3 regions of the Mesorhizobium sp. W016 genome follow, and region 1 is predicted to be linked to each of the others. Evidence: predicted binding sites of a transcription regulator. Region 1 holds the regulator's gene; each other region holds the start of a gene.

Region 1 (9,924 bases):
TGATGATGCCGACAATCACCGCCATCAGCACCGGTATGGCGATGCCATGCGCGATGAACAGCCCGCCTTCGGGAACGGTGATGCCGTTCTGCTGTGCGTACTGGCGCACGATGCCGACCGGCCATGGATAGGAATTGGCGATCCACACGGCGCCGAGGATGGCCGCGCAAGCGACCACGCCAAGCAAGGTCTCGGCCCAGACGGGGCGCAGTGGAAAGCTGAAGCGCTTGCGCTGCGAGCGACCGTTGAGCAGCGCGAAGGCGACCGCCGCGCAGGCGACGATGCCGACGATCCAGCTGGCAGCGGCGCCAATCGAGCCGCGTGGTCCGCCGCCCATCAGCTGGAAGGTGGCGTCGAGTGGCGCGACCGTGCGCCCGCTGGTGATGAGCCATGCCATGCCGCGCCAGACCAGCAGGCCACCAAGCGTCACGATGAAGGCCGGAACCTGCATATAGGCGATGATGAAGCCCTGGAACGCGCCGATCAGCAGACCAAGCACCACGCCGGCGGCAAGCGCGACGATCCAGAGCCAGGGGTTTCCAAGCTGGAAGCCGATGACGCGAATCAGGAATTCGGCCTGTGCCACGCCCATGATCATGCCGATCACGCCTTCGACGGAGCCCACCGAAAGGTCGATGTTGCGCATGACGATGACCAGTACCATGCCGGTCGCCATGATCGCGACCGAGGACGTCTGCACCGACAGGTTCCAAAGATTGCGCGGCGTCAGGAAAAGCCCACCCGACAGGATATGTATGCCGACCCAGATGACCAGCAGCGCGCCGACCATGCCGAGCATGCGCGTGTCGAGCTCGGTCGCTTTCAGGAACCGGGCGACCGCGCCGAGTTCAGACGCTCGTGCCGTATCGGCCTGCGGATTTGAGGTCGTGTCGGTCATGATGTCCTCCAGCGGCTTGCCGTCTGGCGCGGATGCCGGACCACAGCCTAGAAGTTTGCCGCCGATGGCGGAAACACACAATTCTCGTAGAGAAAACGCCGCGGCTTGACAGCCGCGGCGCCTCATTTCTTCAAGTCGTCGAGATCAGTTGCAAGCCGCGACGCTGCCGGCGGCGACGCCCGTGCAGACTTCGTCCTTCTTGATCCAGCCGGCGTCGATGACGACGTTGAGGTTGTCCTTGGTGATCGCGACGGGGGTCAGGAACAGCGACTTGACGGTGTTGCCGCCAGGCGTGGTGAAGTCCTTGGCGCCGGCAATGTCGCCCGTCTTCTTGCCATCGGCAAGCTGCGAGGCGATCTCGGCGGCGTTCTTGCCGAGTTCGCGCGCGTCCTTCCACACCGACACCGTCTGCGTGCCGAGCGCGATGCGGTTCAGAGCGGCATGGTCGCCGTCCTGGCCCGAGACCGGAACCGTTCCGGCAAGGCCCTGCGCCGTCAGCGCGGCGACAACGCCGCCGGCGGTGCCGTCATTGGCCGCAACCACGGCATCGACCTTGTTGTCATTGGCGGTCAGGAACTGTTCCATGTTCTTTTGCGCGTTGGCCGGCAGCCAGCCATCGGTATAGGCCTCGCCGACATTCTTGATCTTGCCCGAGTCGATGGCTTCCTTGAGCACTTCCATCGAGCCCGAGAACAGGAAATCGGCATTCGGATCCGAGCCAGAGCCCTTGATGAAGACATAGTTGCCTTCGGGCTTCGCCTTGAACACTTCGCGGGCCTGCATGCGGCCGACTTCCTTGTTGTCGAAGGTCAGGTAGAAGACGTCCTTGTTCTCGATCAGGCGGTCATAGCCGACGACCGGAATGCCTTCGTCCAGCGCCTTCTGCACCGCCGGGCCGATGGCCGAGGCGTCCTGCGCCAGGATGATCAGCGAGTTGGCGCCCTGCGAGATCAGGCTTTCGACGTCGGTCAGCTGCTTGCCGGGATTGGACTGCGCGTCGGCGGAAATGTACTTGTCGCCGGCAGCCTCTATCGCCGTTTTCATCGCCGCCTCGTCGGTCTTCCAGCGCTCTTCCTGGAAGTTCGACCACGACACGCCGATGACCTTGTCCTTCGCCTGCGCGACCGACATCAGCGCCAGCGACATGGCGACACCCGCCAGCATGGCGGCTGCAAATCTGTTCATCATAATCCTCCCTGCGCCGCGTGCGGCGCGACAAAACTGGCCCGAGGGCCGGCACACAGAGGCGCTATTTTTTCGAGCCTCGAAAAAATACTGGTTCAATGATAACGCGCTGTCAACATCGATTCTGATGGATTCTGATGGCCGTGCCGAATTTTTTCGAGGTCCGCAATAAACAATGACAGGGCTGCCGGCGTCTGCCAATATTTGGCTGGTGCCGTCGAACGCCGTCACTATCATGAGGCGCGAGGAGGCCGGGAGGAAACAAATGTCGGTTGGAATCCGCCACGACGATCTGCGCCGTCGCAACCGTGCGATGGTGATTTCAGCCGTGCGCCGGGCCGGCCAGCCGTCGCGGACCGAGATTGCGGCGACCACCGGCCTCAGCCACTCGACCATATCGGCAATCTCGTCTGATCTGATTCAAGAAGGCATCCTGATTGAAGGCAAACCTGGCGAGACCGGCGCACTGAAACGCGGCCGGCCGCAGGTGGGCCTTGGTCTCAACCCGGAAGCGGCGGCGGTGATGACCGTCGTGCTGTCGCTCAATTTCCTGTCCGTCACCGTCATCGACTATGCCGGCCACGTCGTCGCCGAGGAACAGCGCCGGCTGGACACGCTGACCAAGCCGCGCGACGAGCTGATTGGCGAATGCGTAGCAATCGTCCGGCGGCGGCTTGAGGATCCCGACCTCGATGTCCAGAGCATCGCCCGCATTGCCATGGGCATCCAGGGCATCACCGATTCGCAGGCGCGCGCCATGCTGTGGTCGCCGATCACGCCACTGACCGACATTGCCTTCGCCGACATGTTGGAAGCGGAATTCGGCATTCCTGCCACCATGGAGAACGATTGCAACATGATGGCGGTGGCGCTGCAATGGCGCCAGCCCGAGCGCTACCGCGACAATTTTATCGCCATCCTCTTATCGCACGGCATCGGCATGGGCCTGGTGCTGAAAGGCGAACTGTTCACCGGCACCCATTCCTCGGGCGGCGAGTTCGGCCACATGATCCACCGTCCGGGCGGCGCGCTCTGCCGCTGCGGGCGGCGCGGCTGCGTGGAAGCCTATGCCGGAAACTACGCCATCTGGCGGAGCGCCAAAATGATGGGCGAGGATGCCGAGCCGGTCGATATCGGCGACGCTGATATGCGCGCACTCGCCGCGCGCGCCCGCGAAACCGACGGCCCGGAGCGCGAAGCCTATCGCAAGGCCGGCGAGGCGCTCGGCTTCGGCCTCGGCAGCCTGTTTGCGCTGATCGATCCGGCACCCGTCGCCATGGTAGGCGTCAGCGCCGCCGCCTTCGACTTGATCGAACCGGCATTGCGCGAAGCGATCGCCCAGACCGCCGGCGGCCAGCACTCGAAATCGATCTCCTTCGACACCGAGCCCAACGAGCTGCCGCTGATCCGCGAAGGCTGTGCCATGCGCGCGCTCGGCTTCGTCGACCAGGAGATTTTCGCGCCGGGCATTCAGGCGAAATCCGGCAAGCATGTCGCCTGAATGGCCGGCAACGGCGCGACGCGCAGCATCCTAGTCTTCCCTGATAGCGTAGCCGGCGCCGCGAATGGTACGGATGACATCCGGCATGCGGCCGTTGTTGACCGCTTTGCGTAAGCGCCCGACATGCACGTCGACGGTTCGCTCGTCTATATAGATCGTCTCGCCCCAGACATTGTCGAGCAGTTGGCTGCGCGAGAACACGCGGCCGGGATGGCGCATCATGAATTCGAGCAGCCGGAACTCGGTCGGTCCGAGCCTGATCTCGCTCTTCTTGCGGTAGACCCGGTGCGATTCTCGATCGAGCACGATGTCGCCGACCTTGAGCACGCTCGACAGCACTTCCGGCTTGGCGCGGCGCAGCAGCGCTTTCACGCGCGCCATGAACTCCGGCGTCGAGAATGGCTTGACCAGATAGTCGTCGGCACCGGTGGACAGGCCGCGCACGCGATCGCTTTCCTCACCGCGCGCGGTCAGCATGATGATCGGCAGCCGCTCGGTTTCGGGCCGCACTCTAAGCCGCCGGCAGAGCTCGATGCCGGAAACAGCCGGCACCATCCAGTCGAGCACCAGGAGATCGGGCACGTTTTCCTGCAGGCGGATCTCGGCCTCGTCGCCGCGTGTCACCACCTCGACCTGATAGCCTTCGGATTCGAGGTTGTAGCGGAGGAGCACGCCTAGTGGCTCCTCGTCCTCCACGACCATGATGCGTGGCGCGATCATAGGCAGTTCACCCTCATCAGGCCGGCGTGGCCATGGCCGTCTCGTCCTGCTTCGGACGATTGGCGGGCAATTGCTGGCCGGTCAGCACATAATACGCATTTTCGGCGATGTTGGTGACATGATCGCCGATGCGCTCAAGATTCTTGGCGCAGAACAAGAGATGCGTGCAGGCGGTGATGTTGCGAGGGTCTTCCATCATGTAGGTCAAGAGCTCACGAAACACGGACGTGTATTTGACGTCGATGCGCTCGTCGTCATTCCTGAGTTTTGCAAGCGCTGCCGCATCGGTGGCGGCATATTCCTCGACGACGCCTTGCACCTGGATCAGCACCAGTTGCGCCATGGCGTCGATGGAGTGCGAGAGGTCGCGCGGCGTGACGCTCAAGCCCACGGTGCCGACGCGTTTGGCGATGTTCTTGGCGAGGTCGCCGATGCGCTCGAGGTCGCCCGCCATGCGGATCGAGCCGACCACGGCGCGCAGATCGTTGGCCATCGGCTGGCGCTTGGCGATCAGCGTGATGGCGCGGTCGTCCAGTTCGCGCTGGCGCGCATCCATGATGGCGTCGTCGGACACGACACGCTGTGCCAGCGCATTGTCCGAATTGAGCAGCGCCCTGGTCGAGCCGCTGACCATCGAGCCTGCCAGATCGCCCATGTCGCGGATCAGCTTGCTGATCTGCCCGAGCTCTTCATCGAAGGAGGCGACGGTATGTTCACCCATGATCTTGGTCCTCGTGCCTGAAAATTCACCCGCCGGACGGCTCAGCCGAAGCGGCCGGTAATGTAGTCCTGGGTGCGCTTGTCGTCGGGGTTGGTGAACATCTTGTCGGTGGCGCCCTCCTCGACGAGATAGCCGAGATGGAACATCGCCGTGCGCTGCGACACGCGCGCCGCCTGCTGCATCGAGTGGGTGACGATGACGATCGTGTAGTTCTGGCGCAGTTCGTCGATCAGCTCCTCGACACGGGCGGTGGCGATCGGATCGAGCGCCGAGCAGGGCTCGTCCATCAGGATCACCTCCGGCGACACGGCGATGGCGCGCGCGATGCACAGGCGCTGCTGCTGGCCGCCGGACAGGCCGGTGCCGGGCTCCTGCAGGCGGTCCTTGACCTCGTTCCAGATCGCCGCCTTCTTCAGGCTCTGCTCGACGATCTGGTCCATGTCGGACTTGCGCTTGGCCAGCCCATGGATGCGCGGGCCGTAGGCGACGTTCTCGTAGATCGACTTCGGGAACGGGTTGGGTTTCTGGAACACCATGCCGACGCGGGCGCGCAGTTCGACGACATCGATGTTCTTGTCGTAGATGTCGTCTTCATCGAGCGTGATCTTGCCGGTCACCCGCGCCGAATCGATGGTGTCGTTCATGCGGTTGAGGCAGCGCAGGAAGGTCGACTTGCCGCAGCCGGACGGGCCGATCAGCGCCGTCACCTGGTTCTGACGCACGTCGAGATTGACGTCGAACAACGCCTGCTTCTCGCCGTAGAAGACGCCGACCTTGTCGCCGCGCATCTTGATGACTTCGTTCGACTTGGCGTTCATTTTGTCGCCCACTGCATTCTCAAGGGACTGTTCGGTCATGATGTTCATACCAAATTGCCTTTTTTCTACCAGCGCCGCTCGAAGCGGCGCCGGAGCACGATCGCGGTGATGTTCATGGCCATGAGGAAGACGAGCAGGATGATGATGGCGCCGGACATGCGCTCGACAAAAGCGCGCTCAGCCTCGTTTGCCCACATATAGATCTGAACCGGCAGCGCGGTCGCCGGATCGAAAGGCGTCGTCGGATAATCGGCGACGAAAGCGACCATGCCGATCAAGAGCAGCGGTGCTGTCTCGCCGAGCGCACGCGCCAGGCCGATGATGGTGCCGGTAAGGATGCCTGGGGCGGCAAGCGGCAGGATGTGATGGAACACCATCTGCATCTTGGAGGCGCCGAGACCTAGGGCCGCCGAGCGGATCGACGGCGGCACCGCGGCGAGGGCGGCGCGCGTGGCGATGATTATGGTCGGCAATGTCATCAAGGTCAGCACCAGGCCGCCGACGAAGGAAGCCGAGCGCGGCATGCCGAGGAAGTTGATGAACACGGCAAGGCCAAGCAGACCGAAGACGATCGACGGCACCGCCGCGAGATTGTTGATGTTGACTTCGATCAGGTCCGTAAAGCGGTTCTTCTTGGCGAACTCCTCCAGATAGATGGAGGCGGCGACGCCGATCGGCAGCGCCAGCAACAGCACGATCACCATCATGTAGAACGAGCCGATGATCGCCACGCCCATGCCCGACGTTTCGGGCCGGCTGGAGGCGCCATAGGTGAACAGGCCGGTGTTGAAATGCTCGGCCATCACGCCGTCGGCTTTAAGCTTGTTCATCCAGTCGATCTGCTGGTTGGACACCTTGCGGCGCGCTTCATCGACGCCGAGGTCGATCTGGCCCTTGAAGGCCGAGTCGAGGTTCGCGGCAGCCAGGATGTCGACGTCACGCGTCCTGCCGATCACCGACGGATCGGCGGAGACGATGTCGCGCAGCTGGACGCGGGCGCCTTCCGACAGGAAGCCCTTGAGCTTCAGCATCATCGGCTTGTTGGCCGGATCGATGCCGAGCTTGGCCACCAGCGCGTTTTCGGCGAGCTTGGGATAGTTCGCCTTGATCAGCACGGTAGGGTCGGTCGCGCGCTTGCCGGAGGGATCGATCACCTTCTCGTCGAAGGTGACCGGCAGCGTCACCGTCGTCTGCCAGAAGGCGGTGTAGCCTTTCGAGACGATGGTGATCAGCATGATGGCCAGGAACGCCAGGCCCACCGAGATCGCAATCACGCCATAGATGCGGAACCGGCGTTCGGCGGCATAGCGCGCCTTCAGCCCGATGTCGCGGCGCGGTCGCGCGACGGCGCCCGCCATCGTGTCCAGGGGGATGTCGGTCATTCGTACTGCTCCCGGTACTTGCGCACGATGTAGAGGGCGACGATGTTCATCACCAGCGTCAGCGCGAACAGCGTCAGGCCGAGCGCGAAGGCGACCAGCGTCTGCGGCGAGTTGAACTCGAGGTCGCCGGTCAGCTGGTTGACGATCTTGACGGTGATGGTCGTCATCGCCTCGAACGGATTGGCCGTCAGATTGGCGGCGACGCCCGCCGCCAGCACGACGATCATCGTCTCGCCGATGGCGCGCGACGCCGTCAACAGGATGGCGCCGACGATGCCGGGCAGTGCCGCCGGCAGGATCACCCGCTTGATCGTCTCGGAGCGGGTGGCGCCGAGGCCGAGCGAGCCGTCACGCATTGCGCGCGGCACCGCGGTGATGATGTCGTCGGACAAAGAGGACACGACCGGGATCAGCATGACGCCCATCACCAGACCGGCGGTGAAGATGCTCTGGCCCTGGATGAAGGGCGAGCCGCCGGTGAGTGCCGCCGACAGGTCGCGCAAGAACGGTCCGAGGGTGACAACGGCGAAGATGCCGTAGACGATGGTCGGAATGCCGGCCAGCAGTTCCAACGCCGGCTTGACCACCGAGCGCACACCGCGCGAGGCATATTCGGACATGTAGACCGCCGACATCAGCCCGACCGGCACTGCGACCAGAAGCGCGACGGCGGCGATGTAGAGCGTGCCGGCGAGTAGCGGGATCAGGCCGAACTGACCCTGGCTGCCGCCGGAACCGGCGGCGGCGAAACGCGGATCCCACACCGTGCCGAAGAAGAAGCTCATCGGCGATACGCTCTCGAAGAAGGTGATCGTCTGGAACAGCATCGACAGCACGATGCCGACCGTGGTCAGGATGGCGATGGTCGAGGCCGCAAGCAGCCCCCACAGCATCAGCTTCTCGACATTGTTGCGCGCCCTGGCGCGCGGCGCGATCTGCCTCAGCGCATAGAAGGCGCCGGCGACCGACAGCGCGAAGGTCAGCACGGCGCCGAACAGGCCGAGCCGGTCCTGGACCTGGTTCGCCTCGACCGCGATCGGGATCATATAGTCCTGTGTGTCGCTGGCCAGTGCCACGCCCTTGGCGGCGAGCAGCGGCTGCAATTCGGCGAAAGTAGCGGGAAGTGCGGTATCGCCATCGAGCCGGCGCAGGCCCTTGGCCAGGCTCTTCACCAGGCTGGCGTCGAGCGCTTCGCTGGCCACCTTTGTGTCGGCGGTGCGCTCGGGCAAAGCGGCATGGATGTGCCGGTCGAGATAGAAGGAAGAGCCGATATCCCAGACGGCGAGCAGCAGGACGGCAGGCAGGACCGCGAGCAGAAAGGCCCACCAGCCATGATAATGCGCGCGCGAATGCGGCTTGACCTTGCCGGTATCCTGCGCCGCTGCGCGCTGGCGGCCGATCACAAAAGCGACCACGCCTATGGCGATGACTATGGCGAGTACGAGCAAGGACGACATCACCCACCCCAGGGAAAATTCAGATCGCCGCCACCGTTGCGGCAAGCGGCGAAATCAGGGCGCGGATTTGGTCCGCGCCCTGATCCGGTCGGTTGATTACATCGTCTTTCCGGCGGCGAAGGCGTCGCGCTGGCCCTGACGTTCGGCGTCGGGAGCGGAAACCAGGCCGTACTGGGCGAGCGGGCTTTCCGGGCCGATCATCTGGTCATCAAGGAAGAACTCGACATATTCCTTGAGGCCGGGAACGACGCCCAGATGCGCCTTCTTGACGTAGAAGAACAACGGCCGCGACACGGGGTACGTGCCATCGGCGATGGTCTGCGTCGAAGGCACGATGCCTTCCACGGTAGCGACCTTCAGCTTGTCGGCATTGTTCTCGTAGAAGGCGAGGCCGAACACGCCAACGCCGGTCTTGTTGGAGTCGATGCGGGCCAGCGTCTCGGTGTAGTCGCCATCGATGTCGACAGCCTTGCCGTCCTTGCGGATGGCGATGCAGGTCTTGCCGATTTCCTTGTCGTCGGCGATGCCGGCAGCCTTCAAAGCGGCCTTGTCGCAGCCGGCGTCGAGCAGCTTGGTCTCGAACACTTCACGGGTGCCGTGCTTCTCACCCGGGATATAGGCGGCGATATCCCAGTCGGGCAGCTTCGGATTGACCTGGTTCCACTTGGTGTTCGGGTTGTCGACCAGCTTGCCGTCGACCACCAGCTTGGCGGCGAGCGCCTTGTAGATGTCGGCGGGAACCAGCGCCCAGTCCGGACCCTTGATGTCGGTGGCAAAGACGATGCCGTCATAGCCGATGCGGACTTCCTGGACGTCCTTGACGCCGGCGTCGGCGCAGGACTTCAGCTCGTCCTTCTTGATCGGGCGCGAGGAGTTGGCGATATCGATCGTGTCTTCGCCGACGCCCTTGCAGAACTCCTTGATGCCGGCGCCGCTGCCGCCGGACTCGACCACCGGGGTCTTGAAGTTGGTGAAGGTTTCGCCGAACTGCTCGGCGACGATCTTGGCGTAAGGCAGCACGGTCGACGAACCGGCGACCTGGATCTGGTCACGCGCAGCGGCGACACCGGACGATGCGGCGAACGCTACCGCCACGGCCAATGCCGTAACGAGGAATTTCTTCATGTGGCCTGCTCCTGTTCGGAAGATGGTCTCTTGGCGCCCTCTTCAAACCGGCGCCCGCTGAGGCCAATAGCCTTCGATTATTACAGTCGCATGACAGTTTCGTGTCAGCCCGGTAAC
Region 2 (9,924 bases), 1.5 Mb from region 1:
ACTGTTCTTCCTGGAAAGCCCGACCAATCCGACGCTGGAAGTGGTCGACATCGCAGCGGTGGCGGCGCTCGCCACCTCGATCGGCGCCAGGCTGATCGTCGACAATGTCTTTGCCACGCCCTTGCAGCAGAAGCCCTTGCAGCTCGGCGCCCATATCGTCGTCTACTCCGCGACCAAGCACATTGACGGCCAGGGACGCTGTCTCGGCGGCATCATCCTGTCGGACAAGAAATGGATCGACGAGAATTTGCACGACTATTTCCGCCACACCGGCCCGAGCCTGTCGCCGTTCAACGCCTGGACGCTGCTCAAGGGCCTGGAGACGCTGCCGGTTCGGGTGCGCCAGCAGACGGAAAGCGCGGCCAAGATCGCGGATTTCCTGGCAGGACGGCCGGAAATCGCCCGCGTCATCTATCCCGGCCGCGCCGACCACCCGCAGGCCGACATCGTCAAGAAGCAGATGACGGGCGGATCGACGCTGATCTGCCTCGACGTGAAGGGCGGCAAGCAGGCGGCCTTCGCCTTGCAGAACGCGCTCGACATCGTGCTGATCTCCAACAATCTCGGCGACGCCAAGAGCCTGATCACCCATCCGGCGACCACCACGCACAAGAACCTCAGCGACGAAGCTCGCGCCGAGCTTGGCATCGGGCCGGGAACGCTCAGGCTGTCGGTCGGTCTTGAGGATACGGACGATCTGCTGGAGGACGTTGCGCAGGCGCTGAAGGCAGCCGGGTAGGCCGCGAGGCGTCACGCTCCCGACGAAGCCTCTTCCAGCTCGGCCGTCTTGGTGCCGATGATCATGGTGTTGCCGCGCCAATCGACGGCGCCGCTCAGCCAGCCGCGCGCCCAGATGGCGGGAAGCATCATGTCGCGGACCATCATCGCCGGGACCATGCGCAGCGACAGATGCCAGCCCTTGGCCGCGGCCAGCGCGCATTCGGGAATGTAGGCCGCCGCCAGCACGGCCAACACCGTGGCCGGCAGGCTGATGCCGGCACTTGCTGCCGCCACCAGCGCCAACGCCAACGGCACGGCGACGCCGGTCAGGATCTCGGGTGCGAAAAACAGCGGGAAAGTGACGCGGCGCAACCGCGCCCAGCGCGCCTGACGCGACCAGATGTCGGCAAGTCGGCGCTGCCCCAGTGGTTGCTCGAAAGGCGAGGCAACGAGATTGACGCGCAGGCCCAGTCCGTTGACCAGCTTGGTTGCAGCAGCATCCTCGGCGATCTCGGCGGCCAGCGCGCGGATACCGCCATTGGTATCGAGCATCGGCTTGTTCCACAGCATGCTCTTGCCCTGGGCAAAGCCGAGGCCAAGCGCCTCGCCGGCATATTGCCAGCGCGCCTGCAGCGTGTTGAGGAACGCGCATTCGACCTCGGCCCAGAAGCCTTCCGGCCGCGAGCCGATCGGCGTCGAGCAGATAAGCCCGGTATTGGTCCGCCAGGCCGCCATCAGGTGCTGGACGTAATCCCTAGGCATCAGCACGTTGGAATCCGCCAGAATAACCCAATGATTGCGCGCCGCTTCCCAGCCCTTGACGCAGTTGTTGAGCTTCGGGTTGCTGCTGACGCGGTCGTCGCCGATCAGCAGCCGGGCCGGCACGTTGGGAAACAGGACGATCGCCCTGTTTATCAGTTTGACGACGGGATCGTCGGCGTGAGCGACGCAGAAGATCAGTTCGTAGCGCGGCCAGTCGAGCGAGAAGGCTCGCTGCAGCGTCTCTTGTGTGAACGGCTCCACGCCGCGCGACGGCACGACGATCGAGACCGGTGGCTGCTCGTTGGACGGCGGGGGGATGAGACGGCGCGCTTGCAGTTTCGACGAAGCAAGCAGGATGCTGGCGAGATTGGAAAGAAGCAAAGCGGAGGAGGCGAAGGCGGCTGTGAGAGCTGGTTCCATCGAGATCTGGTCACTCCGGAAAGGCCGCTCGCGGCTGCTTTGTCAGTCGACAGATGGGCCTTGAGTCGCCGGCAAGGTTTGCGCACACCAACATTGTCATGTGTCACTTAAATGACATTGTTTGTCGGCACCTCCGCTTTGAGGCTGGCAGGACATGCCGTTGTGCGCGTATCAAACCGCATAGCGCGACAAATGTTCCTTGCCGCGCAACCGGAGCAGCCCATGTATCGCGCCGTCACGCGCAACATCGAAGTGCAGGTCAGACCGTTCTACCTGGAGGACCGCTCGGACCCGGCGGAGAACCGTTATGTCTGGGGCTACCAGGTGACGATCGACAACCAGTCGGACGATTTCGTGCAGCTTATGTCGCGTTACTGGCACATCACCGACGGCAGCGGCCGGATCGAGGAAGTGCGCGGCGCCGGCGTGGTCGGCGACCAGCCTGAGCTCAATCCCGGCGACAGCTATCAATACACGTCAGGCTGCCCGCTCTCGACGCCCTCCGGCTTCATGGTCGGCCACTACACCATGCGCAACAAAAAGGGCGAGACGTTCGACGTCGCTATTCCCGCGTTTTCGCTGGATCTGCCGGGGACGCGGCGGACGGTGAATTAGGGGTTTTCTCCCCATCTCTATACGGGGAGGAATGCCCGGCAGTGCAACGAGGGGCGCCGCCGGACTCATGAGGTTATCTTCCACGCACATGACGTAGGCTATGCGCGGCCATTCACCAAAGTTCGCGCTGCCCCTCATCCGCCCTTCGGGCACCTTCTCCCCGTGAACGGGGAGAAGGAAGAGATGCTACTGAGTTGCAAACTCCGCCGGGTCGAAGTCGTACTGCTTCGAGCAGAACTCGCAGGCGACGTGGATGCCGCCATCTTCGGTGCTGTCCTTGATCTCCTGCGCGGAAAACCCCTCGAGGATGCCGCGTATCTTGTCCCTTGAGCAGGAACATTGGTCGGCGACCGGCACGCCGCCGAAGACGCGCACGCCATGTTCGTGGAACAGCCTGTAGAGCAGCCGCTCGGCGCCGATGGTCGGGTCGATCAGCTCGGTCGGCTCGATGGTGCCGAGCAGCGCCACCAGCTCGCGCCACGAATTGTCGGCCGGCTCCTGCGTCACGTCACGCGGATCGCCGTCGCCGCCCGAAATGTCGGGCACGCGCATGCGCTCGGGTGACTGCGGCAGGAACTGCGCCAGGATGCCGCCGGCGCGCCACTGCTCACGAGCGCCGCCGGGACCTGGCGTCAGAAGCTTGGCCACCGACAGCCTGAGGTCGGTCGGGATCTGCTCCGACTGGCGGAAATAGGTGCGCGCGGCGTCCTCCAGCGTCTCGCCGTCGAGCTGGACGATGCCCTGATAGCGCTGCGTGTGCGCGCCCTGGTCGATGGTCAGCGCCAAAACGCCGCTGCCCAGCAGCGTCTGCTGCGAGGTCTGGCCTGCGGCCACCAGGGCCTCCAGCCGGTCGGCGTCGAAACGCGCATAGGCGCGCAATGCCGAAGGCGTGGAGAAATCCGCGACCAGCATGTCGACCGGGCCGTCGGTGCGGGTCTGCAAGATGAACTTGCCTTCGAATTTGAGCGAGGTGCCGAGCAGCACCGTCAGCACACAGGCTTCCGCGAGCAGGCGGGCGACCGGCTCGGGATAGTCGTGACGGTTGAGGATGGCGTCGAGCATCGGCCCGAGTTGCACGGTGCGGCCGCGCACGTCGAGCGGGCCGACCTCGAAGGGTACGACATGATCGTCGCCGGCATAGCCGAACTCGCCGAGTTTGGGGTGATGTTCAGTCACTTGATGCGTTTCCAACATGACAAAGCTCCAGGGCGCGGCCATGCGGCCCGGAGGGGTGCATGCGTCCAAACGCGCTTGATTTGCGTGATGGGGCGCAAATAGGCATCGCGCCGCCCCGGATCAAGCGCTTGGAGATCAAGCGCCTGGAGATCAAGCGCCCAGACACCAGGCCAAAACCGCCTTCTGGGCGTGGAGCCGGTTCTCGGCTTCGTCGAAGACCACCGAATGCGGACCGTCGATGACCTCGTCGGTCACTTCCTCGCCACGATGCGCCGGCAGGCAGTGCATGAACAGGGCGTCGGGCTTGGCCCTGGCCATCAGCGCCGCATTGACCTGATAGGGCGAGAAGACATTATGGCCGCGGGCGCGGTGTTCCTGGCCCATCGACACCCAGCAGTCGGTGACGATGCAGTCGGCCTGGTCGACGGCCTCTTCGGGCGAGCGGGTGAAGTGCAGCTTGCCGCCATTGGTCTTCGACCAGTCGATGTGCTTCTGCGCCGGCTCGCTGCCTTCCGGCACTGCGACGTTCAGGTTGAAGCGGAACCGCGCCGAGGCCTCGAGCAGCGAATGCAGCACGTTGTTGCCGTCGCCGGTCCAGGCGATGGTCTTGCCGGCAACCGGACCGCGATGCTCCTCGAAGGTCATGATGTCGGCCATCAGCTGACAGGGATGGGTGTCGTCGGTCAGCCCGTTGATGACCGGAATCGTGGCATTCTCGGTCAGCTCGAGCAGCCGCTCATGCGACGTGGTGCGGATCATGATGGCGTCGACATAGCGCGACAGCACCTTGGCGGTGTCGGCAATGGTCTCGGAGCGGCCGAGCTGCATTTCGGTCCCGGTCAGCATGATGGTCTCGCCGCCGAGCTGTCGCATGCCGACGTCGAAGGACACGCGCGTGCGCGTCGACGGCTTGTCGAAGATCATGGCCAGCACCTTGCCTTCGAGCGGTTTGGTCCGTTCGCCGGCCTTGAGGCGCGCCTTGCGCACCACCGCATCGTCCAGCATCAGGCGCAGATCGCCTTCGGAAACGGCGGAAAGATCGGTGAAATGGCGAAGGCTCATCGGGAATGGCTCTCGGGATTACTTCGAGGCGGCCGCGGCGATGGCGTCGGTCAGGCCCTTGGCGCCGGCGCGGATGCGATCGAGCGCTTCGCCGATCTCGGCGTCGGTGACGGTCAGCGGCGGCAGCAGACGAATGACGTTGTCGCCTGCCGGCACCGCCAGCAGATGCTGGTCGCGCAGCGCCATGTTGACCTTGGTGTTGGGCATGGCGCATTTCAGGCCAAGCATCAGGCCGCTGCCCCTGATGCCTTCGATGACATCAGGAAATTCGTCGGCGACCGCCGCCAGGCCCTGCTTCATCAGCAATGCCTTGCGCTGGACGTCTTCGAGGAAGCCGTCTTCCAGCACGACGTCGAGCACAGCGTTGCCGACCGCCATGGCCAGCGGATTGCCGCCGAAAGTGGTGCCATGCACGCCTGCCGTCATGCCGACGACAGCGTCGTCGGTGGCGAGGCACGCGCCCATCGGGAAGCCGCCGCCAATGCCCTTGGCAATCGCCATGATGTCGGGCGTCACGCCGGTCCATTCATGCGCGAACAGCTTTCCGGTGCGACCGATACCGCACTGGACCTCATCGAAGATCAGCAGCAGGCCATGCTGGTCGCAGAGCTGCCGCAGCCGCTTCAAGGATTGCGTCGGCACCGGGCGGATGCCGCCCTCGCCCTGTACCGGTTCGATCAGGATCGCGGCGGTCTCTGGTGTGATCGCCTTCTCGGCGGCGTCGATGTCGTCGAAGCCGACCTGGTCGAAGCCTTCGACCTTGGGGCCGAAGCCTTCGAGATATTTGTACTGGCCGCCGGCGGCGATGGTCGCCAGCGTGCGGCCGTGGAAGGCGCCTTCGAAGGTAATGACCCGGAAGCGCTCGGGATGGCCCTTGACGAACTGGTAGCGCCGCGCCGTCTTGATCGCGCATTCGAGCGCCTCGGCGCCGGAATTGGTGAAGAACACCTTGTCGGCGAAGGTGGCGTCAGCCAGCCGCTCGCCGAGCCGGGCCTGCCCCGGGATCTCGTAGAGATTGGAGACGTGCCAGAGCTTGGCCGCCTGTTCGGTCAGCGCCGAGACCAGATGCGGATGGCTGTGGCCCAACGAATTGACCGCGATGCCGCCAGCGAAATCGAGATATCGCTCGCCCTTGTCGGTAACCAGCCAGGTGCCTTCGCCATGATCGAAGGCCAAAGGGGCGCGGGCAAAGGTCTCGTAAAGCGCCGAACCGCTCATTATATGCGTCTCCGGTACCGGAAAAATCAAAAAAGCCGCCAAAGCGGCGGCCTTTGCGGCTTATCGTGTTTTTCGGCCATGAAGTCAACGAAAACGTCGTGCAGAGGCGCGTGGCCAGCTCCCGACGAGACGCCGGCTCATAAGCGACCGGGCAAGTTGGGGAAAACCTAAAAAACCGATTCGTGTTGCACCTGGGACTCTTGTCACCGAGTCAACACATGAGGTAATTGTAGTCGGGAAATAACTAGATTTCGTGCGGCGGACCTAATCACCTAATATATGTGGTGTCTGCCCCGGCAAAGATTGCCGGGTCGGGAACGGATTCCGGCTGCCGCACACATAGCAGGAGCGCGGTCTCATGAACTGGACTGACGAGCGGGTCGAACTTCTCAGGAAACTGTGGTCGGAGGGCTTGAGCGCAAGCCAGATCGCCGCACAACTCGGCGGGGTCAGCCGCAACGCGGTCATCGGCAAGGTGCACCGGCTGAAGCTGTCGGGCCGCGGACGCTCGACCGCGACGCCGGCGCGTCAGAAGAAGACAACGCAGGGATCTTCGATCCAGAAATCGGTGCCTCGCGCCGCAACCACGCAGCGCCATGTCACGACTTCGATCGGGGCGAACGCACTGCAGGCGCAGTTCGACGCCGAGCCGGTGGCGCGCCACTACATCCGCCCGGTCGAAAACGTCGTCGTGCCGATCTCGCGGCATCTGCAGCTCACCGATCTCACCGAGCGCACCTGCAAATGGCCGAATGGCGATCCGCTATCGGAAGACTTCAACTTCTGCGGCAACGAGGCGGCTGAAACCGGACCTTACTGCAAGTACCACGCAAGGGTGGCGTTCCAGCCGGCTTCAGAGCGGCGCAGGAGCCGGTAGTTAGGAATAGGGATTGGGGACTGGGCAGTAGGGAATGGGGTAGCGCTCGTGAGGCGCTACCTTATTCTGCCTACTGCCTACTGCCTACTGCCTACTGCCTACTGCCTACTGCCTACCATCACAGCCACCCACTCTTCCGAAATCGCCAATACAAAAACGAGCAGATCAGCGCGATCGAGACCAATACGACGGGATAGCCGTATTGCATCTTCAGTTCCGGCATGTCGTCGAAATTCATGCCGTAAATGCCGGCGAGCGCCGTCGGCACCGCCAGGATCGCCGCCCATGAGGCCAGCTTCTTGGTGTTCGCGGTTTCCTGGCTCTGGCCGACCAGCAGGCTGGCTTCGAAAGCGAACGCCAGAACCTCGCGCAGGCTGTCGATCTTTTCCTGCACGGTCCGGATATGGTCGGTGACATCGCGAAACAGCGGATGCATTGCGGTATGGATCTGCGGCAGTTCGGCGCTGGTCAGCCGGCGGCAGACCTCGACCAGCGGCAGCGCCGCATTGCGCAGGCGCAACAGATCGCGGCGCAGCATATAGAGCCGCTCGATGTCGGGACCGGTCATCGGCTTCAGCAGCACCCTGTCCTCGATCGCCTCGACCTCGTCCTCGATCTGCTCTAGCACCGGCATGTAGTTGTCGACGATGAAGTCGAGGATGGCGTAGAGGACGAAATCCTCGCCCTTGGCCAGTGAGTGCGGACAGCTTTCCCAGTGCTGGCGCACGGCGGCGTATGAGGTCGAGGGACCATGCCTGACGCTGACGATATAGCCTGAGCCGACGAACAGATGCGTCTCGCCGAAGGTGACGCGTCCGTCGATCAGCTGTGCAGTGCGGGCAACGATGAACAGTGCATCGCCATATTGCTCGATCTTCGGCCGCTGGTGCGGATGTTCGGCGTCTTCGATCGCCAGTTCGTGCAGATGAAATTGCGCCTTGACGCGCAGCAGAAGCTCGCGGTCGGGTTCGAGCAGCCCGATCCAGACGACATGGCCCGACTTCTTGGCCCATTCGCCGGCTTCCTCGATCGGTATGTCGGCGATGCGCTTGCCGGCGGTGTAGACGCTCGACGCGATGATGCCGGACGATGCCGGCGCCGGCTTGAACTCTCGGACATATTCCATCGCAGCCTCCTGAGCGCCTGGCCTTGGCCAGGAACCGAGACGCTAACATCCGGGCAGTTTAGCGCAATATGATTAAGCGTTCGAGGGGCGCGATCACTTCACCGGCAGCACCGGCAGGGCAACCTTGTCGGTCTTGTCGCCCTTGGGACGCTCGGCCGGCAACTGCTCGCCGGTGACGATGTAGTAGATCGTCTCGGCAATGTTGGTGGCGTGGTCGCCGATGCGCTCGATGTTCTTGGCGCAAAACAGCAGATGCGTGCACGGCGTGATGTTGCGCGGATCTTCCATCATGTAGGTCAAAAGCTCGCGAAACAGCGAGGTGTACATGGCGTCGATCTGGTCGTCGCGGTCGCGAACGAAGCCTATTTTCTCGACCGAGCGCGAGGCATAGACGTCGAGCACTTCCTTGAGCTGGGTCAAAGCGAGTTCGGCAAGCGCCTCGAGGCCGCGAAACAGGCTGGTCGGCTGGCGGCCGTCAATGACGCTGACCACACGCTTGGCGACGTTCTTGGCGAGGTCACCGACCCGTTCGAGGTCGGCCGAAATGCGGATGGCGCCGACGATCTCGCGCAGATCCGTCGCCATGGGCTGGCGCTTGGCGATGATGACGATGGCTTTGTCGTCGATTTCGCGCTGGCCATCGTCAAGCACGATGTCGTCACGAATGACCTTCTGGGCGAGGCCGGGATCGGCATTGACCAGCGCCTGGATCGCCTGCTCGACCATGCGCTCGGCATGGCCGCCCATCGCAGCGATGCGCTTCGCCAGGTATTTCAGCTCTTCGTCATAGGCGCTGACAATGTGTACGGACTGCATGGGCGAAATGCCTTCCTTAAATCTTTGGCCTTTTGAGTCGTTTCCTCGACCCCTGTGCTGATACGCTAGCCGGATGACAGAAAGAAGAAACAGGCAGTTAGCAGATAGTACCGCCTCAGCCTGCCGGCAAATGGACCGTGAACGCCGCGCCCTTGCCAACCTCCGACTTGATCGAAAGCCGGGCGTTGTGGCGCGTCAGAATATGCTTGACGATGGACAGGCCAAGACCGGTGCCTTTCTGCGTGCGGCTGCTCTCCACGTCGACGCGATAGAAGCGCTCGGTAATGCGCGGTATGTGCTCTTCCGGGATGCCCGGGCCGTAGTCCCTGATGGTTACATCGATGCCCGGTTCCGGGCCGGCCTCGCCCCGCGCGATCGACACCGTGACGCGTCCGCCAGGCTGGCCGTATTTGCAGGCGTTTTCCAAGAGATTCTCGAACACCTGGAACAGCTCGTCGCGGTCTCCGGGCACGTCGAGCGGCCCCTCGGCGTAGTCGCGTTCGATGACGACGCCGTTCTCGCTGGCGAGCGGGCCTAGTGAATCGATGACGCTGTCGATGGTCTGGCGCAGATCGACCTCGGTTCCCGGCCTCAGGTAAGGCTTCATTTCAAGCCTCGACAGCGACAGGAGATCGTCGATGAGGCGCGCCATGCGGCCGGTCTGGTTCTGCATGATCTGCAGGAACTGCTCGCGCGCCGCCGGATCGTTGCGGGCCGGGCCGCGCAACGTCTCGATGAAGCCCGAGATTGAAGCAAGCGGGGTGCGCAACTCGTGGCTGGCATTGGCTATGAAGTCAGCGCGCATGCGGTCGATGCGGCGCGTCTCACTCTGGTCCTTGAATACCAGCACATAGAGATCGGTGGCGTGGCCGACCGAGGACGCGCTGACCCGGTAGGCCCGTTCAACCGGCAGCTTCTCGGTGTAGTCGACGGCATCGGAGGCGACGGTTCCCGACAGCACGCCGTCGAGCAAGGCCTGCATTTCCGGCGCGCGGAATTTTAGCGACAGCGACAGGCCGGGCGCGATACCGACAAAGGCGGCAAAGGCGGCGGCATTGGCGTGGACGATGGTGGCGGTGCGGTCGAAGATGATCAGCGGATCGGCAACGGCAGCCGCAAGATATTCGCCGGA
Region 3 (9,924 bases), 3.0 Mb from region 1:
TTCGAATCAAAACGACCGATGGCCACGCTTCAAAGAAACGCACAGAAGCTGATCTACTATGCGCGCAACGCCATGCGCGACATCGCGCCGCCGGTTCTTTTCCGGCGCCGGCTCGGCCGGCTGCTCGATCAGGCCAGGCTTTCCGACGCATCGGTCCGCCAGCGGCTCAATTACTACAACACGCTGCGGGAGCCTTTTAGCCCCAGCCCCGAGGCCGTGCCGGTCAGCCGGCTGCCGTCGGACCGCAGCATGTACTATTACGATCTGAAGGAGTTCACCCGTTATTTCGACCCAGATCTGCGCATCGACCTGGAATTCGGCGACGTCATCGAAGTGCCGAAGATGCCGTCGATCGTCAAGGACCGGCCGATAGCGGGCGACAACGGCAACGGCGTCCTGTTCAAGCTGAACAAGTTCCGTCATTTCTACATGCCGGCCGACGATGTCGCCTTCGCCGACAAGCATCCGCTCGTCGTTTGGCGCGGCGAACTCAACAATCCGATCCGCACCTTGTTGCTGGATGCAGCCCGCAATCTGCCGTTCTGCGATGTCGGCACGCCGAGGGCGACAGCACCTGCGGAATACCGCAAGCCCTATCTCAGCATCGATCAGCAGCGCCGCTACCGCTATATCATCTCGCTCGAAGGCAATGATGTCGCGACCAATCTGAAATGGATCATGAGCTCGAACTCGCTCTGCCTGATGCCGCCGCCGACCTATGAGACCTGGTTCGCGGAAGGGCAGCTCGAGCCCGATGTCCATTATGTGCCGCTGGCGCCCGACTTCAGCGATCTGGCCGAGCGCGTGCACCATCTCGAGAAACATCCGGCCGAGGCCCAGCGCATCGTTGCGGCGGCCAACGCCTATTGCCGCAAATTCGCCGACGAGCGGGCCGAGCAGGCGATCTGCCTGCTCGTGCTCTACAAATATTTCGTGCTCAGCGGCCAGATCGAGCCCGATCCGCAGGTCTGGCGGTTTATCGCGGGCTAGCGGCTTCCGGCGCCCTTAAGTCAGATGACGCTGCGGTCCATAACCAGATCGGCCGGGCCGAAGCGGTCCTTCGCCGTAAACTGCTGGTGCCAGTAGGGATAGAGCACCGGAGGCCGGCTGACGGCATCGAGATGCTGGCGTTCATCAAAGGACAGCGTCAGGCTCGCCGCGGCGAGATTGTCTTTCAACTGGGCTTCGTTGCGCGCCCCGATCACCAGCGAGCTGACGGCCGGCCGGCCGAGCAGCCAGGCCAGCGCCACCTGGGCCGCCGAAACGCCGCGTGCCGCACCGATATCGACCAGCACGTCGACAATCCGCCACAGCCGATCCTCGTCGCGGATCGGGGGTTCCGACCAGCCGCCGATCTGGCGCGCCGTCGGACTGTCGCGGCGGTATTTTCCCGACAGCAGGCCGCCGGCGAGCGGGCTCCATACCAAAACGCCAAGGCCCTGGTCGACCGAGATCGGCAAGAGCTCATACTCGGCCTCGCGTGCTTCCAGCGTGTAGTGGATCTGCTGGGTGACGAAGCGCGGCTGGTGCTGGCTGTCGCTGATGCCGAGCGCCTTCATGACCTGCCAGCCGGAATAGTTGGAGCAGCCGACATAGCGGATCTTGCCCTGGGCAACCAGCGTGTCGAGCGCGGCGATGGTTTCCTCGAGCGGCGTCGCGCCGTCCCATTCGTGCAGGAAATAGATGTCGATGACATCGGTCCTGAGGCGCTTCAGGCTCTTCTCGCATTCGCGGATCAGATGATGGCGCGACAGGCCTTCGTCATTGGGGCCCTTGCCGATCCGCATGCGCGCTTTGGAGGCGATCAGCACGTCGTTCTTGCGCTTGCCGCCGAGCGCCTCGCCGATGATCTCTTCCGACAGACCGTTGGAATAGACATTGGCGGTGTCGATGAGATTGATGCCGGCATCGATGCAAGTGTCGATGATGCGCGAGGCCTCCGCGAGATCGGAATTGCCGACGGCAGCGAACGGCCCGCTGCCGCCGAAGGTCATGGTTCCCAAGGTCAGCGCCGAAACTTTCAAGCCGGAACGGCCAAGCGTGCGGTATTCCATGTCTGATCCTCGTAGTTTTGGTGGGGAGGCGGTTTTAGCAGGAAAGGGCGGGGAAGCCCGAACGGGTCCGCTATTTGTAGGACAATTTGAGCGGCTTGTCGCCATGCCAGGGCGCTGGATCGGCAATGCCTCGCTGCTTTGCAGTGAAGACCGGCTGGCCGGCGGCTTGCAATAAAACCGTCATTGCCGGCCTATATCAAGTCGGCTCAGGGTTTCATGTCAGCCGGCAAGCGGAGCAGTGGAAATGAATGAGCTAAAGCAGAATTCTGCGGCCAGGGATTGGCTGGAAGCCGAACTCGCCGACACGCTCGACGAGGACTATGAGCTGGAAATCTCGGAGCCGGCGCTGTCGTTGGAGATCGCCAAGATCTACAAGAACGCGCATCCGCCGTCGATCGATCGCATGCAGTATTTCCGCGACCTGATCGGCTTGCAGTCGGAACTGATCAAGCTGCAGTCCTGGGTTGCCTACCACAAGAAGAAGCTAGTGGTGGTTTTCGAGGGCCGTGATTCCGCCGGCAAGGGCGGCGTCATCAAGCGCATCACCCAGCGCCTCAACCCGCGCATCTGCCGCGTCGTGGCGCTGCCGGCGCCGACCGAGCGCGAAAAGTCACAATGGTATTTCCAGCGCTACGTGCCGCATCTGCCGGCCGGCGGCGAGATCGTGCTGTTCGACCGCTCCTGGTACAACCGCTCCGGCGTCGAGCGGGTGATGGGCTTTGCCGAACCCGATCAGGTCGAAGAGTTCTTCCGCGACGTGCCGGAGTTCGAGCGCATGCTGGTCCGCTCCGGCGTCACGCTGGTCAAATACTGGTTCTCGATCACCGACGAGGAACAGCAGATGCGCTTCATGATGCGCATCCACGATCCGATGAAGCAGTGGAAGCTGTCGCCGATGGACCTGCAGTCGCGCGTGCGCTGGGAGCAGTACACCAAGGCCAAGGAAGAGACGTTTGCCCGCACCAACATCCCAGAGGCACCGTGGTACATCGTCGAAGGCAACGACAAGAAGCGGGCGCGGCTGAACTGCATCGACCATCTCCTCAAACAGCTGCCCTATGAGGACGTGCCGCACGAAGAAATCACGCTGCCCGAGCGGGTGTTCAACCCGGAGTACGAGCGCCAGGTCCTGCCGCGCGAGCTTTACGTGCCGGAGAAGTATTGAGCGTCTTCGCAATTGAAGACACGAGAGGACGGCATTCTTTCGCGCCCCCCTCTGTCCTGCCGGACATCTCCCCCACAAGGGGGGAGATTGGCAGCTTCGCCGATGGCGCCCTTCTTGCTACGTTGATGAGTGGCGAAAGCCGGCGCGACATCCGATCTCCCCCGGCGTGGGGGAGATGTCCGGAAGGACAGAGGGGGCGCGACGGATCGCAATTTTCCCAAATGAGGCTTACACCCGCTTGATCGTCACATGCGTGGCGAGCGCTGTCGCCACCTGCTCGGTGCACTGGTAACCCAGCTTCAGCATATCCAGCCCGGCAAACAGGCTCTCGCCCCTCCCGAGCAACACTGGCGACACAGCCAGATGCAACTCGTCGATGAGCTTCTCTTGCAGATATTGCCGGATGGTGGAAACGCCGCCGCCGACGCGGACATCCTTGCCGCCGGCCGCGGCCTTTGCTTGTTCGAGCGCGGCGTGGATGCCGCCGGCAACGAAGTGGAAAACGGTGCCGCCTTCCATCACAATGGGGTCGCGCTTGTAGTGGGTCAGCACGAAGGTCGGCACGTGATAGGGCGGGTTGTCGCCCCACCAGCCTTTCCAGCTCTCGTCTGGCCATTCGCCGCGGATTGGGCCGAACATGTTGCGGCCGAGGATCCAGGCCCCGACATTGTCGAAGCTGCGGACAGTGAACCGGTCGTCCACATCGGTGGTGCCGCCATCCTTGCCGACCATCTCATGGAAGGTGCGGGTGCCGGTCATCCATTTGTGCAGATATTCGCCACCAACGCCGAGCGGATTTTGCAGGTCCTGGTCAGGACCGGCGCCGAAACCGTCGAGCGACAAGGTGAAGGCATTGACGCGAAGTTTGGACATGGAGACTCCCTTTCGGTGACCAGTTGTGATTTGCAATCAGTATTCAAACTGATTGCATTTTGAAACTAGTATTTTTAGAGGCAAGCCGATCTGTGGAATGCGCAGGGACCTCAAGCCGCCACGCGCTTCGGCATCACCGCAAACGGGCTGAGCCCAAGCCAGATCTGCATCTTGCCGGCGACGTCGAGATCGCCGGTCAGGCTGATCTTGTCGCGTTCCTTGTGAACTGTCGTCAGCCCCATCCAGATCGAGGTCATGGTGCACAGATCGGTCGAGACGTAGAGATCGACGTCGAAGCCCGGATCGTACCAGCAAAGATCGACCTCGCCCTGCTTTTCGACGATCAGCCACCACGATCGTTTTGACGCCGGCAGGTCATGGTACAGGAATTGTATCACAGTGAGCCCGTCCGGCAGCGGACTGGGGTTCAGATTGCGCCGCATGTCCCACATCAGCAGCGACGGATCGAGGTTTTTGAGCGACAGCCTGGCCTCGACCCATTTCTGGCCCCAAAACCCCATCGCCTCGACAACCGGGCGCAAATCCCGGCCCGCCTCGGTCAGCCGGTATTCGAACACGCCCTTCTCGGTCGCGATCTCGGTCCGCTCGACGATGCCTCCCGCTTCGAGATCCCTAAGCCGTTGCGACAGAAGGGTTGGCGACATTTTCGGCACGCCGCGGCGCAAATCGTTGAAGCGGGTCGATCCCGCCACCAGTTCGCGCAGCAGCACCATGGTCCAGCGTGTGCAGAGCAGCTCGGCGGCCATGGAGAGCGGGCAGAATTGCTTGTAACCGGCTTGTGTCATGTGGTGAGCTCCAAAAGATGTTGCCGGACCTTATTCAGAAAACCTGAGTTCAGCCAGTACAGAAGCTGTACTGGCACCCCCGGTACAGTTCTGTGACTGGAGCGGTCCGGCGCCGCCATGCGAGGCAGCGGTCACGTCACCGGGCAGTCCGGTGCCGATCCATGAGGAGTTGGACAATGACCGCTTACGTGATCGCAGACATCAAGGTGAAGGACGACAAATGGGTGCCGGCCTATGCCGCTTCGGTGCATGACCTCGTCCACAAGCATGGCGGCAAGTATCTCGCCCGCAGCGGCAATGTGAAGACGCTGGAGGGCAAGCCGCTCGACACCAGCCTGATCGCCATCATGGCGTTTCCGTCGGCAAAGGCAGCCGAAGCCTTCACCAACGATCCGCAATACGCTCCGTTTGTGGCGGAGCGCCGGAAGGGCAGCGACAGCCGCTTCCAACTGATCGACGATACCGATCTCGCCGGAACGATTCCTTATTTGCCAAAGGCGTGAGGAAAAGCCGGAACCCGGAGCATCCAGGTTCCGGCTAACCCTTCAGCATTTGCGCCACTTCCGGCGCGAAGTAGGTCAGGATGCCGTCGCAGCCGGCGCGCTTGAAGGCGAGCAGGCTCTCCAGCATTGCCTTTTCGCCGTCGATCCAGCCATTGGCGGCCGCCGCCTTGATCATCGAATATTCGCCTGACACCTGGTAGGCGAAGGTCGGCATCTGGAACTCGTCCTTCAGCCGGCGGATGATGTCGAGATAGGGCAGGCCGGGCTTGACCATCAGCATGTCGGCGCCCTCGGCGATATCCTGCTCGGCCTCGCGCACCGCTTCGTCGGAATTGGCGTGGTCGAGATAATAGGTCTTTTTGTCGCCCTTGAGCAGGCCGGCGGTGCCGACCGCCTCGCGGTAGGGGCCATAGAAGGCGGAGGCGAATTTCGTCGCATAGGACATGATCGCCACATCCGAAAAACCGTTGGCGTCGAGCGCGTCGCGGATGGCGCCAATGCGGCCGTCCATCATGTCGGACGGCGCGATGATGTCGGCGCCGGCCGCCGCCTGGATGACGGCCGCGGCGGTCACCTGTTCCACCGTCTCGTCATTGACGATGATGCCGTCGCGCAAGATGCCGTCATGGCCGTGCGAGGTGAACGGGTCGAGCGCCGCATCGGTGATGATGCCGATCTCCGGCACCGCGTCCTTGATGGCGCGGGTGGCGCGGTTGATGATGTTTTCCGGGTCGAGGATGTGCGATCCCGTCTGGTCGCGCAGGCTGAGTTCAACATTGGGGAAGGTGGCGATCGCCGGAATGCCGAGCTTAGCGGCCCGCTCGGCCTCCTTGACGGCGAGGTCCAGCGACAGGCGGAAGACGCCGGGCATGGCGGCGATCGGCTCGCGCGTGTTCTTGCCGTCGATCACGAAGATCGGCCAGATCAGATCGTTCACCGTAAGCCGGTTTTCCTGCACCAGGCGGCGCGACCAGTCGGCCTTGCGCATGCGCCGCAAGCGGCGGCTGCCGGTGATCTCGTCGACGCTGCGCGCACCGCCGGGCTTTGCCGGCGCGAATTTGTTGCTCGTCGCGGGGGTGAATTTGTTCATCGCAAAAACTCCGGGTCGAGGCGGCTTTTACCACGAGGCCTTGCCGCTGACCAATGCGACACGATTGTGCCAGTCGATAACGCGCTGCTTACGGCTTCGGCGGCCACGCCAGCTCGGGGCCGGTTTTGAAGAACGACACATTGTTGGTGAAGATGCTCTCCGGGGCGAGCCGGATCAGGCGCCCGTCCGGATGGTCGATGTCGGCCACATTGTCGATGAACCAGCGGTTCCAGGTCGCCTCCGGGCCGAGATATTTGCGGTCTTATGTAGCAAACGCACCAAGATAGACCAAGCACGCGGCAGCTCGTTCCCCTAAAATCCGGGGATGCCAAGAGTTGCCCCTATCGTCCGCTCCACCCGATACGAACACGCAATCAACACCCTTGTTGCCAAGCGCGCGGAGATTTCCGGCCTTGTCCGGTTCAACGGCGCGAACCTGGCTGACCAGCTACAGCACATAGACGCGGTGCTATTGATCCTAGGCTACAAAGACGACCCGTCGCAGATCACCAGCCCAGCCGCTTCCGCAAGGGCGAGCTTTACCGGCTGATCCTGAAGTGCGAGGCGGAAGGCAGCAAGGCCAACAAGGAAACGGCCCAGCGCATTGTCACGATGAAGGGCTGGGATACGTCAGTTGTCGAGCGCATCAGGCAGTGCGTCAATACCGCGAAGGTGCGGCGACGGCGAAAAGCTAAAGCTGGCCTCTAGCACTTCCCCAAAATTGCGCGGATGTCATCCTTGTCGATTTCCTTCAGATATCGCGCATCCTTTAGCGCAGCGATAATTTCAGGGCAGAGAGCGGGAGAAATCTGACCTAGGATACCTTTGAATCGGATAAATTCCTCGACCACGAAGTCATCAAGTTCGAGCGGGTCACCGCATTCCAAATAGCTGTCATGGTCTAAGAATTTGTGATGAGGGTCGCGCGCAATTAGGACGGCTGGCTTCCAGTGATTTTTTGAATTGATGCGGTAGTACCAGCCTTGCCCAGGATGGATACAGACCACCATTTTAGGCCCGGGCGGCGTAATGGTTCCATCATGAATCCGAATGATCTGCAAAGGAGATATCATCGCTCAAAGCCGCATGAATCTCGCGTTTTCGGTCAGATATTCGATAATCGCCGGCTTATCTTCCGTCTCGTCCAGCATATCTTCATATCGCATAAGGCCAAGGTTTGCCTTTTGCCAATCGGGACCATGCGTTGCTGCCGTGCGTTCACTGAAAGACATTTTCAATGAACGTCCTAGCGCACCCCCAAGAAATTCTAGGTCAGACTGTGAAAGCTCCGACAGATCGACCTCATAATTGCCCTCAAGGCGCAGTCGATAGCCCTGCAATTTCCACGGAAGATGATCGGTATGAATTTCGGCAAGCCAAAGAGCCTCGCCTTTTGCCATCTCGTATATTTCGAGAGGCACAGGGCCAAACTTCATCGCCTTATAGGTGGCTCCGAAGATAGGCCGATGGTAGGCGTTTAGGTGATCTTTATCTGCAAAATAGCACGCTTTAAGAGCCGTATGCAGATCAATATCCTTCGTCTGGCACACCATCCAATGGAGCGCAGCGTATGCCTTACGAGGCGCGAACTTAAATCGAATCATACTCATGTGCTGTCACTTGTAGAATAATTGTCGTTAAGAATCAATATGTTAGTTTTTAGATGGCGTTATCAACGGCTTAGGCTTCCGCCCGTTGCCTCAGTATCCTGCCCACACACGGCTTACAGAATGATTTAGGGCGCCGCCAAGCAGAGCGAAGGCGTTGCCGCCATTTGACCGGCGACGGTGATCTTCAAGCCATGCGGCATGATTGGCGTACTGGTAGAGATACCGGTGCGAGACGTGGTGGTGCTGACCGGCGACCATGCGGCGAAGGCGGCTGAAATAGCTTTCGACCATGTTGGTGTGCTTGCCGTGGCCGTCGCTGTAGCTTTCCGAGTGGTTGATGCGGGTTGAAGCGAACTCGCCTTCCAGCACGTCCCAATGGCTCGCCTCGTCTGCAAACAGCTTGGTGCCAGCCAACATGCGGGCGCGGGCGATATCGACGCCTTCGGCTTCGCGATTGCGGACGAACGTCAGGGTGCGGCCAGCGCGCTCGCGCAGGGCTATCACAACGCGGCGACGGTCTGACTGGTTCTGCTTCATGCGACGGTCCTTGCGGTCATTTACGCGGTTCTCAGGGCGCACCACGCCACCAAAGTAAGCGCCGTCAATCTCGACCTCGCCTTCAAGGGTTTCGTTCTTGGTTTCAGCCGACAGGGCTTCGCGCAGCTTGTGAGCCAGCACGAAGGCGGTCTTGTACTGCACGTCCAGATCGCGAGAGAACTGGACCGCCGACATGCCCTTCGCGCCGTTGACAAACAGGCAGATCGCGGCGAGCAGATCGACAAACGACAGCTTGCGCGATGCAAACATTGTGCCGGACGTGATGGAGAACTGCGCACCACAAGCGGCGCACTTGAACTTGCGACGGGTCGGAATGTCGTAATGATCCAGGCACCCGCATTTCGGGCAAACAGGCTCGCCTTGCGTCGAAGCCCAGCGAAGGCGCTTGAACGTGTCGTAAGCCTTTTCCTCGCCACCCTTGTAAATTTCCTTGAGGGAAAGGGTGCGGCTTTCGGCGGAAAGGAGGAAGTGTTGGGCCATTGTCATCATATCCGGTGATATTGTTCACCGTATATGCGGACTTGTATCGCGAAATACAAGGGCCTATATCATCGAATGTGATGATATTTTTTGAGGCGAGGATATGGCACGCAAGGACGACCCGCAGACCGTCGAATACGAGACGAGAGCCAAGAACCTTTTGAAGTCAGAGTTGAAGCGAAAGGGTGTCACCTACGCCCAACTGGCCGAAAAGCTGGCGGCCATGGGCATTCATGAAACGGAACGGAATCTAAACAACAAGATCAGCCGTGGCGGCTTCACTGCTGCTTTTCTTTTTCAATGTCTGGATTCGATTGGGGTATCGCATCTTCAACTGTAATTAACGGCGCCGCTACGAATGGCTCCATCCTCCCTATGAATTTCTTTGCGAGATCGAAATCTCCCTCTTTGACGTAATATAGATATGTTGAATATATTTTGTTGATTTCCTCATTGTCGTTAAATTCTAATGGAACTAGAGGCATCTCGACATTTTCAAGCCTCTTGTTCATTAAGATCAACCCCTCAGGAACCTTGATCGCCTTTCTGCTCATCCCTTTCTTTTTAAAAGCGTTGGACGTGGCGTCAGCATAGAACATTGCTACCCATTTTCGATATTTAGAGTTTTTCTGTTCAAACTTATTGCTGGCATGCGATACCCATTCATAGAAAACACATCCACTTAGGAATAATACCGGGTAGAGAACGACATTCGAAGTCAATACCATATAAATGAAACTGAACACCGGCGTTACTCCAGACCAGTGTTTAGCAAGAACGTCTGA

What was found. Region 1 encodes PhoB, which activates phosphate uptake and scavenging genes when phosphate is short. Its sites were predicted from a motif close to TGTCATNNANCTGTCAT; they were not measured.
Region 2: ACYG9V_RS08585 (ceramide glucosyltransferase) is a predicted target of PhoB. The motif match lies at 2,003-2,019, and genes of this name have one in related genera.
Region 3: ppk2 (polyphosphate kinase 2) is a predicted target of PhoB. The motif match lies at 2,222-2,238, and genes of this name have one in related genera.

What each region holds. Positions count from the first base shown of each region.
Region 1 is NZ_JBTTIF010000002.1:189,961-199,884, forward strand. It holds gene ACYG9V_RS01255 (sugar ABC transporter permease) at 1-898, opposite strand, end outside; gene xylF (D-xylose ABC transporter substrate-binding protein) at 1,043-2,083, opposite strand; gene ACYG9V_RS01265 (ROK family protein) at 2,349-3,584, shown strand; gene phoB (phosphate regulon transcriptional regulator PhoB) at 3,615-4,304, opposite strand; gene phoU (phosphate signaling complex protein PhoU) at 4,321-5,025, opposite strand; gene pstB (phosphate ABC transporter ATP-binding protein PstB) at 5,067-5,891, opposite strand; gene pstA (phosphate ABC transporter permease PstA) at 5,909-7,225, opposite strand; gene pstC (phosphate ABC transporter permease subunit PstC) at 7,222-8,682, opposite strand; gene ACYG9V_RS01295 (substrate-binding domain-containing protein) at 8,779-9,807, opposite strand.
Region 2 is NZ_JBTTIF010000002.1:1,679,201-1,689,124, reverse strand. It holds gene ACYG9V_RS08590 (O-succinylhomoserine sulfhydrylase) at 1-739, shown strand, start outside; gene ACYG9V_RS08585 (ceramide glucosyltransferase) at 751-1,902, opposite strand; gene apaG (Co2+/Mg2+ efflux protein ApaG) at 2,125-2,517, shown strand; gene ACYG9V_RS08575 (Hsp33 family molecular chaperone) at 2,704-3,735, opposite strand; gene argF (ornithine carbamoyltransferase) at 3,844-4,755, opposite strand; gene ACYG9V_RS08565 (aspartate aminotransferase family protein) at 4,774-5,973, opposite strand; gene ACYG9V_RS08560 (GcrA family cell cycle regulator) at 6,332-6,850, shown strand; gene ACYG9V_RS08555 (magnesium and cobalt transport protein CorA) at 6,969-7,976, opposite strand; gene phoU (phosphate signaling complex protein PhoU) at 8,070-8,792, opposite strand; gene ACYG9V_RS08545 (ATP-binding protein) at 8,908-9,924, opposite strand, start outside.
Region 3 is NZ_JBTTIF010000002.1:3,160,051-3,169,974, forward strand. It holds gene ACYG9V_RS15740 (glycosyl transferase family 90) at 19-990, shown strand; gene ACYG9V_RS15745 (aldo/keto reductase) at 1,011-2,054, opposite strand; gene ppk2 (polyphosphate kinase 2) at 2,299-3,219, shown strand; gene ACYG9V_RS15755 (dihydrofolate reductase family protein) at 3,448-4,092, opposite strand; gene ACYG9V_RS15760 (winged helix-turn-helix transcriptional regulator) at 4,203-4,898, opposite strand; gene ACYG9V_RS15765 (DUF1330 domain-containing protein) at 5,075-5,401, shown strand; gene hemB (porphobilinogen synthase) at 5,436-6,491, opposite strand; gene ACYG9V_RS15775 (hypothetical protein) at 7,196-7,552, opposite strand; gene ACYG9V_RS15780 (Panacea domain-containing protein) at 7,568-8,095, opposite strand; gene ACYG9V_RS15785 (IS1595 family transposase) at 8,192-9,139, opposite strand; gene ACYG9V_RS15790 (DUF6471 domain-containing protein) at 9,243-9,479, shown strand; gene ACYG9V_RS15795 (hypothetical protein) at 9,418-9,924, opposite strand, start outside.